DNA from 2 places in the Bradyrhizobium sp. CIAT3101 genome. Region 1 is predicted to be linked to the other one. Evidence: riboswitches for the same ligand, from Rfam matches in the RefSeq annotation. Region 1 holds a riboswitch; the other holds the start of a gene.

Evidence for each region. A riboswitch is a leader RNA that binds a small molecule or an ion and turns the genes downstream of it on or off. The one in region 1 is predicted to bind cobalamin.
Region 2: another riboswitch for cobalamin. It lies ahead of metE (5-methyltetrahydropteroyltriglutamate--homocysteine S-methyltransferase); the one in region 1 lies ahead of QA645_RS20785 (TonB-dependent receptor).

The regions. Positions count from the first base shown of each region.
Region 1 covers NZ_CP121634.1:4,410,938-4,415,495, reverse strand. Annotated here, with positions in the region: gene QA645_RS20790 (Cj0069 family protein) at 1-938, shown strand, start outside; cobalamin riboswitch at 1,219-1,426, shown strand; gene QA645_RS20785 (TonB-dependent receptor) at 1,846-3,981, shown strand; gene QA645_RS20780 (nuclear transport factor 2 family protein) at 4,071-4,520, opposite strand; gene QA645_RS20775 (ribonuclease activity regulator RraA) at 4,522-4,558, opposite strand, start outside.
Region 2 covers NZ_CP121634.1:8,261,177-8,265,734, forward strand. Annotated here, with positions in the region: gene QA645_RS38600 (TauD/TfdA family dioxygenase) at 1-858, opposite strand, end outside; cobalamin riboswitch at 1,636-1,861, shown strand; gene metE (5-methyltetrahydropteroyltriglutamate--homocysteine S-methyltransferase) at 1,939-4,266, shown strand.

The DNA of each region.
Region 1 (4,558 bases):
CCGCCGGCATCGCGGCACACCCCGCCATCTACGACGAAAGCTTCAGTGATGCGGTCCGCGAGCAATTGCTTGCGGTCGACGGCGTGCTGGTCTGGGCCGATCCGATCCACCAGGGAAAGACGCGCGCTGAGCTGGACGCCTTGCTGCGCGACGTCGCAGCGCGCGTCCCGTGGGTCAGCGCGCATCCAGACGTCATCCTGAAGATGGGCGTCAAGGAGGTGCTCTACCGGACGCGCAATCTCGGTTGGGGCGCCGACACCCATCGCTACGACAGCGCGGCCGCCTTCGCAGCGGAATTTCCACCACGGCTGCGGGCCGACGGCCCGCGCGTGCTCAAGCAAAATCGCGGCAACGGCGGCCAGGGCGTCTGGAAGGTCGAGGCGCTACCAAATGCGACCCCGGCGGTTCGCGTGCTCCATGCGCTGCGCGGCAGCCACCCGGAGGACATGCCGCTCGATGCCTTCATCGCGCGATGCGAACCCTATTTCGGCTGGGGCGGCTGCATCATCGATCAGCCGTTTCAACCGCGCCTGCCCGACGGAATGATCCGCTGCTACATGAGCGGCGCCAGGGTCGCAGGCTTCGGCCATCAACTGATCAAGGCCTTGATCCCTCCACCACCGCAAGGACCGGATGCACCTGAGGCACAACCGGGGCCGCGGATCATGCACGGACCCGACGCACCATCATTCCAGGCGCTGCGGCGGCGGATGGAGGACGAATGGACGCCGCAGATGATGAAGCTGCTGGCCATCGACGAAGCATCGCTGCCGGTGATCTGGGACGCCGACTTCCTCTTCGGGCCCCGCGACGCGGATGGCGCCGACAGTTATGTTCTCTGCGAGATCAATGCGAGCTCGTGCTTCGCTATCCCCGATGAGGCGCCGCCGGCGATCGCCCGGACGGTTCGCGAGCGATTGGTGGGCGCCGGGCGATAATTGCTCCGAAGCAAGCCGATCGCCTTCAAATGCAATTCACTTGGCCGGGCTGCAAGATCACGCAGTCCGGCGCGGTGCTGCCGCAGCATGTCGCTTCGCAGCCGCTGACCAGCGCGTCTCGGCGGCCTTAATCGTCTTCGGCGGCCTCTACACCGGCTGGACGGGTTTGCACGAACTGATGACGTGACGAGATCGTTGCCAAAGTGACACGGTCCGTCGCCATCGCTCCTCGTTGCGACATTCTGGCCCACCCCCGGTGTTGACCTGCCCGACCGCGGATGCCAATTTTTCGCTCGGTAGTGTCCGCAAGGACTATCCAAGGGAATGCGGTGCGTCCACGTCAGTGGGCAATTCCGCGGCTGCCCCCGCAACTGTAGGCGGATAGCCGACGACCAGCAAAACCACTGGAGCCCGCTTGGGCCTCTGGGAAGGTGGTCGAAGGCGATGACCCGCGAGCCAGGAAACCTGCTGCCAGCCATGAGTCACGCGCGAACGCATTGGGCGGGGTGCCCCGATGTCGGACCAGTAGCCGAAGCATCTGCCTCAATGGGCGAAAGCAGATGACAGAGGCAACCGCGGTGGCAGTTTGTTTGCGTCGCCGCAGAGCGTTGTTGTGCAACATCTTCATTTTCGTGCTGGCGTTACGCTAGGGTTTTCGCGTGCTTTCCTGATCTCGCTGCTTTCTTCGGTGTCGCTGTCGTCGGCAGCGCTCGCGCAGAGCGTGACCCAGAACAGGCCGCCGGTGGAGATCGGTCCCGTGACCGTCTCTCCGTCCACGCCCAAGCCGGCTCCCGCGGTCAGCCCGGGCAACCAAAAGCCTCGCACGGCACGTCGGACCACAGGCCGCAAGCCGGCCACCTCCGTCGTTGCGCGCCCGATCGTCCCGAGCGCGAGCGCCCCGGTCGAAATGCCATTGAACACGGCCGTCGTTACCGATGTAGGCTCACGGCTCGGCATCACGGCGCGGCAGACGCCGGCGACCGTCGAGGTGATCAGCCAGCAGACCATGCAGGACCGGGGCATCAGGACCACCACCGACGTCGCCAAGGCAGCAACCGGCGTGATCGGCGGCGATGCACCCGGCGCGCCCGCGATCTTCTCGATGCGTGGCTTCAGCGGCGACCAGCTCACCACCCTCTACAACGGCATCCCGGTCGGGCCGTCGACCATGACCGGCCGCCCGATGGATGTGGCAGGCCTGCAGCAGGTCGAGATCATCAAGGGCCCGGACTCGCTGGTCGCAGGCCTCGGCGCCACCGGCGGTGCCATCAATTACGTGACCAAGGCGCCGCACACCGGCCCTGTCGTCAACGAGGCCTTCACCTCCTACGATTCCTTCAACGGCTATCGCGCCGGCTACGGCTCGGGCGGCTCGACGCTGATCGACGGCCTCGATTACCGCTTCGACATCAGCCATTTCAACGACAAGAGCTTCATCGACGACAGCTATTCGAAGCTGTCCAACGTCTCCGGCCAGCTGAACTATCGCGTCAACGACAGCCTCAAGGTCTGGGGCGCGGCCGAGTACAAGCAGGACAGCGACCGCTTCTACTGGGGCACGCCGATCGTACCGGCCAACGGGGCCGGCATCGTGCCGACCACGGGCATCGTGTCGGGGACCTGGAGTAATTATTATCTCGGCGGCGGCACGCCTGTCGCGCCCACCATCGACGCGCGCACGCTGACCACGAACTACAACGTGCTCGACAATCACAGCGGCGCCAGCGAATTGTGGCTGCGCTCCGGCTTTCAATGGGACATCACCAACAACGTCTCGCTGAAGAGCCAGGTCTACGGCTATGACGCCCACCGTCACTGGTTCAACAACGAGATCTCGTCGTTCGACCAGACCGTCGGCGGCTTCGCCGGCGCGCAGAGCATCTATCGCGAACGCCTCGCGCTGGACCACGCGCAGCGGCTCTACGGCAACATCACCGACCTCACCGTCAACTCCAACATCGGCGGCCTGGACAACCGCTTCGTCGCCACCGTCATGGCGAGCAACAACCAGTTCAACGTCTCGCAGGACACGCTGTTCTTCAATGACTACGTCGATCTGCTCAATCCGGACCGCGGGCTCTATGGCCCGCGCAGCGACGAGAAGATCTACACCCGCGTCAACACCGCCTCGCTCTCGTTCGAGGACCGGATCAAGCTGACCTCGACCTTCGCGCTGATCGGCGGCATCCGGTTCGAGGACATCAAGCTCGACAGGACACGCTTCTTCCCGGACGGCACTCTGGAGTCGGCAAAGGGCTATCCTTTCTCGACGACGTTCAATCCCATCACGGGCCGCGCCGGTTATACCTGGGACATCGCGCCCGGTGTCATTCTGTACAGCCAGTATGCGACCGCAGCCGACCCGACGGTCGCCAACATCTTCATCCTCGCGCCGTCAGTGCCGCTGCTGCTGACGACGTCGCGGACCTATGAGACCGGCGTGAAAGTGCAGTCGGCCGACAAGCGCACTGAGTTCACCTTCTCGGCCTTCGATATCGAGCGCAAGAACGTCTACATTCCCGAGAGCGGCAACCTGTTCAATGTCGCCGGCAAGATCCACTCCAAGGGCATCGAGATCGCAGCGGCGACCAATCCGATCGCCGGCCTGAAATTGTGGGGTAACGTCGCCTTCCTGCAGTCGCATTTCGTCGATTTCAACTACGTCGACAGCAGCGGTGTATTCCAATCCTATGCCGGCAATACGCCGCCCAACGTTCCGAATTTCGTCGCCAATGCGGGCGCATCGTATCGGTTCGAGACGGCGCTGCCGGTCGAGATCGGCGCCTCGATGCGCCATGTCGGAGACCGCTTCAACTACCAGGACAACATGGTCGTCATGAACGCCTACACCACGTTCGACGCGTTCGCGTTCGTCGACATCCCGAAAACCTACTTCACGGGTGTCGAGAACACGCGGCTGTCGTTCCGCGTCCGCAACCTGACCAACAAGCTCTACGCGGCCTGGGGCGATCCGGGGTACACGGACCAGATCATCCTGGGCGCACCGCGCAGCTACGAGGTGGCCGCGTCGTTCAAGTGGTGATTTTCGTCAGGTGCGGCAGGGTCAGCAGGATCACGCCGGCGATCGCACGGATGGTTCGCGAGCGATTGGTGGGCGCGAGACAGTAAGCGCTATTTGTGCGAGAGGTGATAACCCCGCTTCTCATAGTCGAACGCCACGAGCTCGCAGATCCGAACCGAAGGATCTGCGGGCGCGGCGTAGTAGGCCCGGATCTCCTTGATGCGTCCGCTCTCCGTGTCGAAAACGTACCATTCGTCACCACGAAGCGCGGTGCCCTGCTTGCGCTTCCAATGGGTCCATTCGATCACGGCTTCGGGTGCCGTCGACGAGCACAGGATCTTTTCGATGGTCCATTGCGAGCCGAGGTTTTCGACACACCATATCCATTTGTGCGCGATCGTCTCGGCGCCGCGCCATGGAATGTCCGGCAGGCCGGGTGGAAAGTAGTGCACGGCGTCTGCGGTGAAGCACGACATCAGGGCATCGTGGTCTGCGGCGTTGCAGGCCTCGAAATAGCGACGGATGGTCGCCTCCATGGCGGCGGGTGATGTCTTGCTCATCTCATGCTCCTGCCCGAATGGTCGTCGCTCGCGCCGGA
Region 2 (4,558 bases), 3.9 Mb from region 1:
GGGTACTTCGCCGGCAACGGTTGCGCGACGAACGACGCGATGCTGGTCGCCGTAGTCGTTCACCGCATAATGTTGCGTGGCGCGATTGTCCCACATTGCTACATCGCCTTCCTTCCAGCGCCAGCGCACTGTGTTTTCGAGCGCCGTGATATGAGACTGAAATAGATCAAATAATTTCTGGCCGTCGTATTTCGGAACACCAACGAAATTTTGCACCAGAGCGCCAAGCACTAGCGCGCGCTCGCCGGTCTCGGGATGCACGCGCACGACAGGATGCTCAGTCTGATAGATCGTTCTAGTGAAGATTTCGTCCAAATGCTTTTTGTCGAGCTCGCTGACGCGGGCCAATATTGCGTAGTCGAAGGCGTTGCTGTGAACGGCCCAAAGCTTGTCTGCAAGACGCTGCAGCGGCGGTGCTAGGTCAAGATATGCCGTCACGGTGTTTGACCAGACCGTATCGCCACCGAATGGTGGAATCACTAGGCTTCGTAGTACCGCAATTTTGGGGTAGGCATCGACGAAGGTTCCGTCGGTGTGCCACAAGTCGGCGCGGCTACCGGCGCGGGCGGAATCAAGCTCGATGATTGACGCCGTACCTTTGATCGCACCGAGCGTCGGATGAGGTGCCAGCTTCCCGAAGCGAAGGGCAAAGCGCTCTTGCTCGGCATCGTCGAGGTGTCCCTGGTCTCGGAAGAAGATGACCTTGTGCTCCAATAGTAACTCATTGATCGAGCCGATCGTCTGCTCCGGCAAACCGCCCGATAGCTTGACGTTGCGGATTTCTGCGCCGAGGCGCGCAGCGCATTTGACGATGTCGCCGCGAGGAACATCGCAATCCGACAAGACCGTATAAGTCATGGCTCCAAATCTCCAATTTGGCGGTTTCCGCTAAACTCGACTAGAGCTGTCGAACGCCAACTGCCGACCGCATAGCGGAATGCGTCAGATTCCTAGTGACAGCGCCGAGTTGGAGCTTGCGCTCCTGAAGCAACCTCGGACTTGTTGGTGCGACTCCGCTAAGGCTTAGTGCGGCTCTAAAGTTGACGTGGTCTATCAGTACGTTCAATTGCCAGAACTGGTAGTTGACCAATGCAAGAGCGCCTTGTCCTTTAAGCGATTGAGGTCTCGTCCGCTGCTGAAGGAACAAGAAAACTATTCGTATGGAAAAAGCGGTGGGAGGGGCGCAGAGATCGGTTCACATGGCCCTTTGAAGCTATCCGTGATGCTGCGCAAAATGCTGCAAACCGCAGTAGTGACGGCGAAGTGACAAGAGAGGGAAGTCTCTTCACTTCCTCTCGACTCGAGCCCAGAGACGAGGCGCCAGGGAGTGCTGTCCGAGATTCTGTCCCTTTGACGGTCCGTACGATTTGCGCGCACAGCGGTGGCGTTCAAGGCCAGGAGCTGCACGATACATCTAGCCAATAACAGCATAGCGGGGCCGAAAGCGGTTAGGACCATTTATAGCGCGCGATCGCACGTGACGGCGTGACGGCCACCTCTTCGTTCGGGTGGAAAGGCGCGCAGAGCTTCACATCACGATTGTTCGGTGACCTCGATGGCTCAATCGTTAGACCGTCGGGCTTGCCGATGCCGCAGCAAAGACGATCTCAGGGTTGACGTATCGCTTCTTCTGCAGATAATCGGAGGCGTCGAGGTTCTCCAGCTCTCACTCGATCTGGAGCTAAGAGGGAAGCCGGTGCGCTCTTGATCCGCTCAGGATTGAAGTAATGCCGGCGCTGCCCCCGCAACTGTAAGCGGCGAGCTCGCATCCAAACGTGTCACTGAAGCAGAAGCTTCGGGAAGGCGGGATGCAGGCGATGACCCGCGAGCCAGGAGACCTGCCCCGACAACATATTCGTCCACGGGCGGGGTGTCCGGTGGTACGCCTAGTGCGTTTCCGCCATGGCCTTTGCCCCCACACACAATGGGGTTAAAGCTATGTCTCTTCTCTCACTTCCTGTCGCAACCCTCGGCACGCCGCGTATCGGACCGCGCCGTGAGCTCAAGCTGGCGCTCGAAGCCTACTGGGCCGGTAAGATCAGCACCTCGCAGCTTCTTGAAGCAGCGGCGGGTCTTCGTGTCGCCAATTGGGCACGTCAGAAGTCGCTGGGCGTCAGTGTCATCCCATCAAATGACTTTTCGCTTTATGACCAGGTTCTCGATACGAGCGTCATGGTTGGCGCCATTCCCGAGATGTATGGCTGGGACGGCGGGCCGGTCTCGCTGCAGACCTATTTCGCCATGGCACGAGGCTCGCAAGATAAGGAACAAGGCGCGAGCCGCGGTCAAGCTCGAGCTCATGGCGCCGCTGCGCAGGAGATGACTAAGTGGTTCGATACCAACTACCACTACATGGTGCCCGAATTCCATAAGGGACAGACCTTCAGGCTCTCCTCCCGCAAACCGATCGAGGAATATGAGGAGGCGAAAGCCCTTGGCTATCAAACGCGTCCTGTCTTGGTCGGACCGGTCACCTTCCTGAAGCTCGGCAAGAGTGCCGATCCGACATTTGATCCGATTTCGCTGCTCGAGAGCCTCGTACCCGTCTATGTCGAGGTGCTCAAGGAACTGGCGAAACGTGGAGCCGAGTGGGTCCAGCTTGATGAGCCCTATCTGGTGCTTGATCTCGACGAGACGACGCGGCGTGCGGTCCAGCGTGCCTATGGACGTCTTGCTGAGGAGGTCCCTGGCATCAAAATCATGCTTACGACTTATTTCGGAGCGATCGGCGACAATCTGGCGACCGCTCTGGGACTGCCTGTGGCCGGGTTGCACGTGGATCTTGTCCGCGCTCCCCAGCAATTGAGCCAAATTGAAATCAGCGCCCGCGCGGACCTCGTGGTTTCGCTCGGCGTCATCGACGGCCGCAACGTGTGGCGCTCGAACCTCTTTGCACTGGTTGAGCGGCTCAAGCCTTTCATTGCAAAGTTCGGCAAGGATCGCGTGCAACTCGCCCCGTCTTGCTCGCTCTTGCATGTCCCAATCGACGTTCAGCTCGAGACCGATATCGATTCGGATGTGAAGAGGTGGCTTGCCTTCTCGGTGCAGAAGATCGACGAGCTCGCGGCCTTGGGGAAAGCACTCGCAGGCGACGGAAGCGCCATTGCCGCGCTTTCCGAATCAGACCGTGCAGCGAAGGCTCGCCGGGCATCACCGAAGATCCATAACAGGGTTGTCACACAGCGGGCGGCGGCGATTGACGAGGCTATGTGCCGTCGCAACAGCGCTTTTACGACCCGTGCCGAGGTTCAGCGCAAGCGTTTCGGCCTGCCGCTGTTTCCCACGACAACAATCGGCTCGTTCCCACAGACCGCGCAGGTACGCAACGCCCGCTCCGCGCGTGCCCAGGGACAGTTGACAAAGGCGGAATATGAACAATTCCTGAAAGAGGAAACGGCTCGCGCCGTCCTTTGGCAGGAGGAGATTGGGCTCGACGTTCTTGTTCACGGCGAGTTCGAGCGCAACGATATGGTCCAGTATTTCGCTGAACAGCTTTCCGGCTTCGTGTTTACAAAGCATGGCTGGGTGCAATCTTACGGCTCACGTTACGTTCGTCCGCCGATTCTGTTCGGCGATGTCTCGCGGCCGAAGCCGATGACCATCGAATGGTGGCGCTACGCGCAGTCCCTAACCAGAAAGCCGATGAAGGCCATGCTTACGGGGCCGGTGACGATCCTAAATTGGTCGTTTGTCCGTGACGATATTCCGCGGAGCGAGGCCTGCCGTCAGATCGCGCTCGCCATCCGTGATGAGGTCGCCGAACTGGAAAGAGCCGGCGCAACCATGATCCAAATCGATGAGGCCGCACTACGCGAAGGTTTGCCTCTCCGCCGCTCCGATTGGAAGTCTTATCTCGACTGGGCAGTGGAGAGCTTCCGCCTCTGTTCCTCCGGTGTTGCCGATGCGACACAGATCCATACCCACATGTGCTATTCGGAGTTCAACGCCATCATCGATGCAATTGCCGCGATGGACGCAGATGTCATCTCGATCGAAACGTCCCGTTCTAAGATGGAGCTGCTCGACGCATTCACTGCCTTCAAATACCCAAACGACATCGGCCCTGGCGTCTACGACATCCACTCGCCTCGCGTTCCCGAGGCTGCTGAGATGGCGGATCTCATCGCGCGAGCTCGCCAACGACTGTCGGATTCGCAGCTCTGGATCAATCCGGATTGCGGCCTAAAGACCCGCAAATGGACCGAAGTCCGTCCGGCGCTCGTCAACATGGTTGCGGCGGCCCGCGAAATGCGCAAGGCGTCCTGACGCGGGGGCGCTCGCGGGGTCGAACGACGAGCTGATCGAAGCAGATAAAGTCCAGATTATGTCGACGTCACAATTTGGTCAGCTGAATTCGTTCAGGCGCCAACAAGGCGATACTGTCGAACCAGCCGATCGGTGGGCAATATGCGATGGCCGGATCTTCGCCGCCGGAGGAATTCGCACCGCTTTATAGAGGGCGTTCGAACACAGGCCTGCCAATTACCCGTTCGTCATGCAGTATGCTTAGCCGGGCGGCATTGGCCCAGGAATTGCTAATTCGACCTCAAAGTTCGTT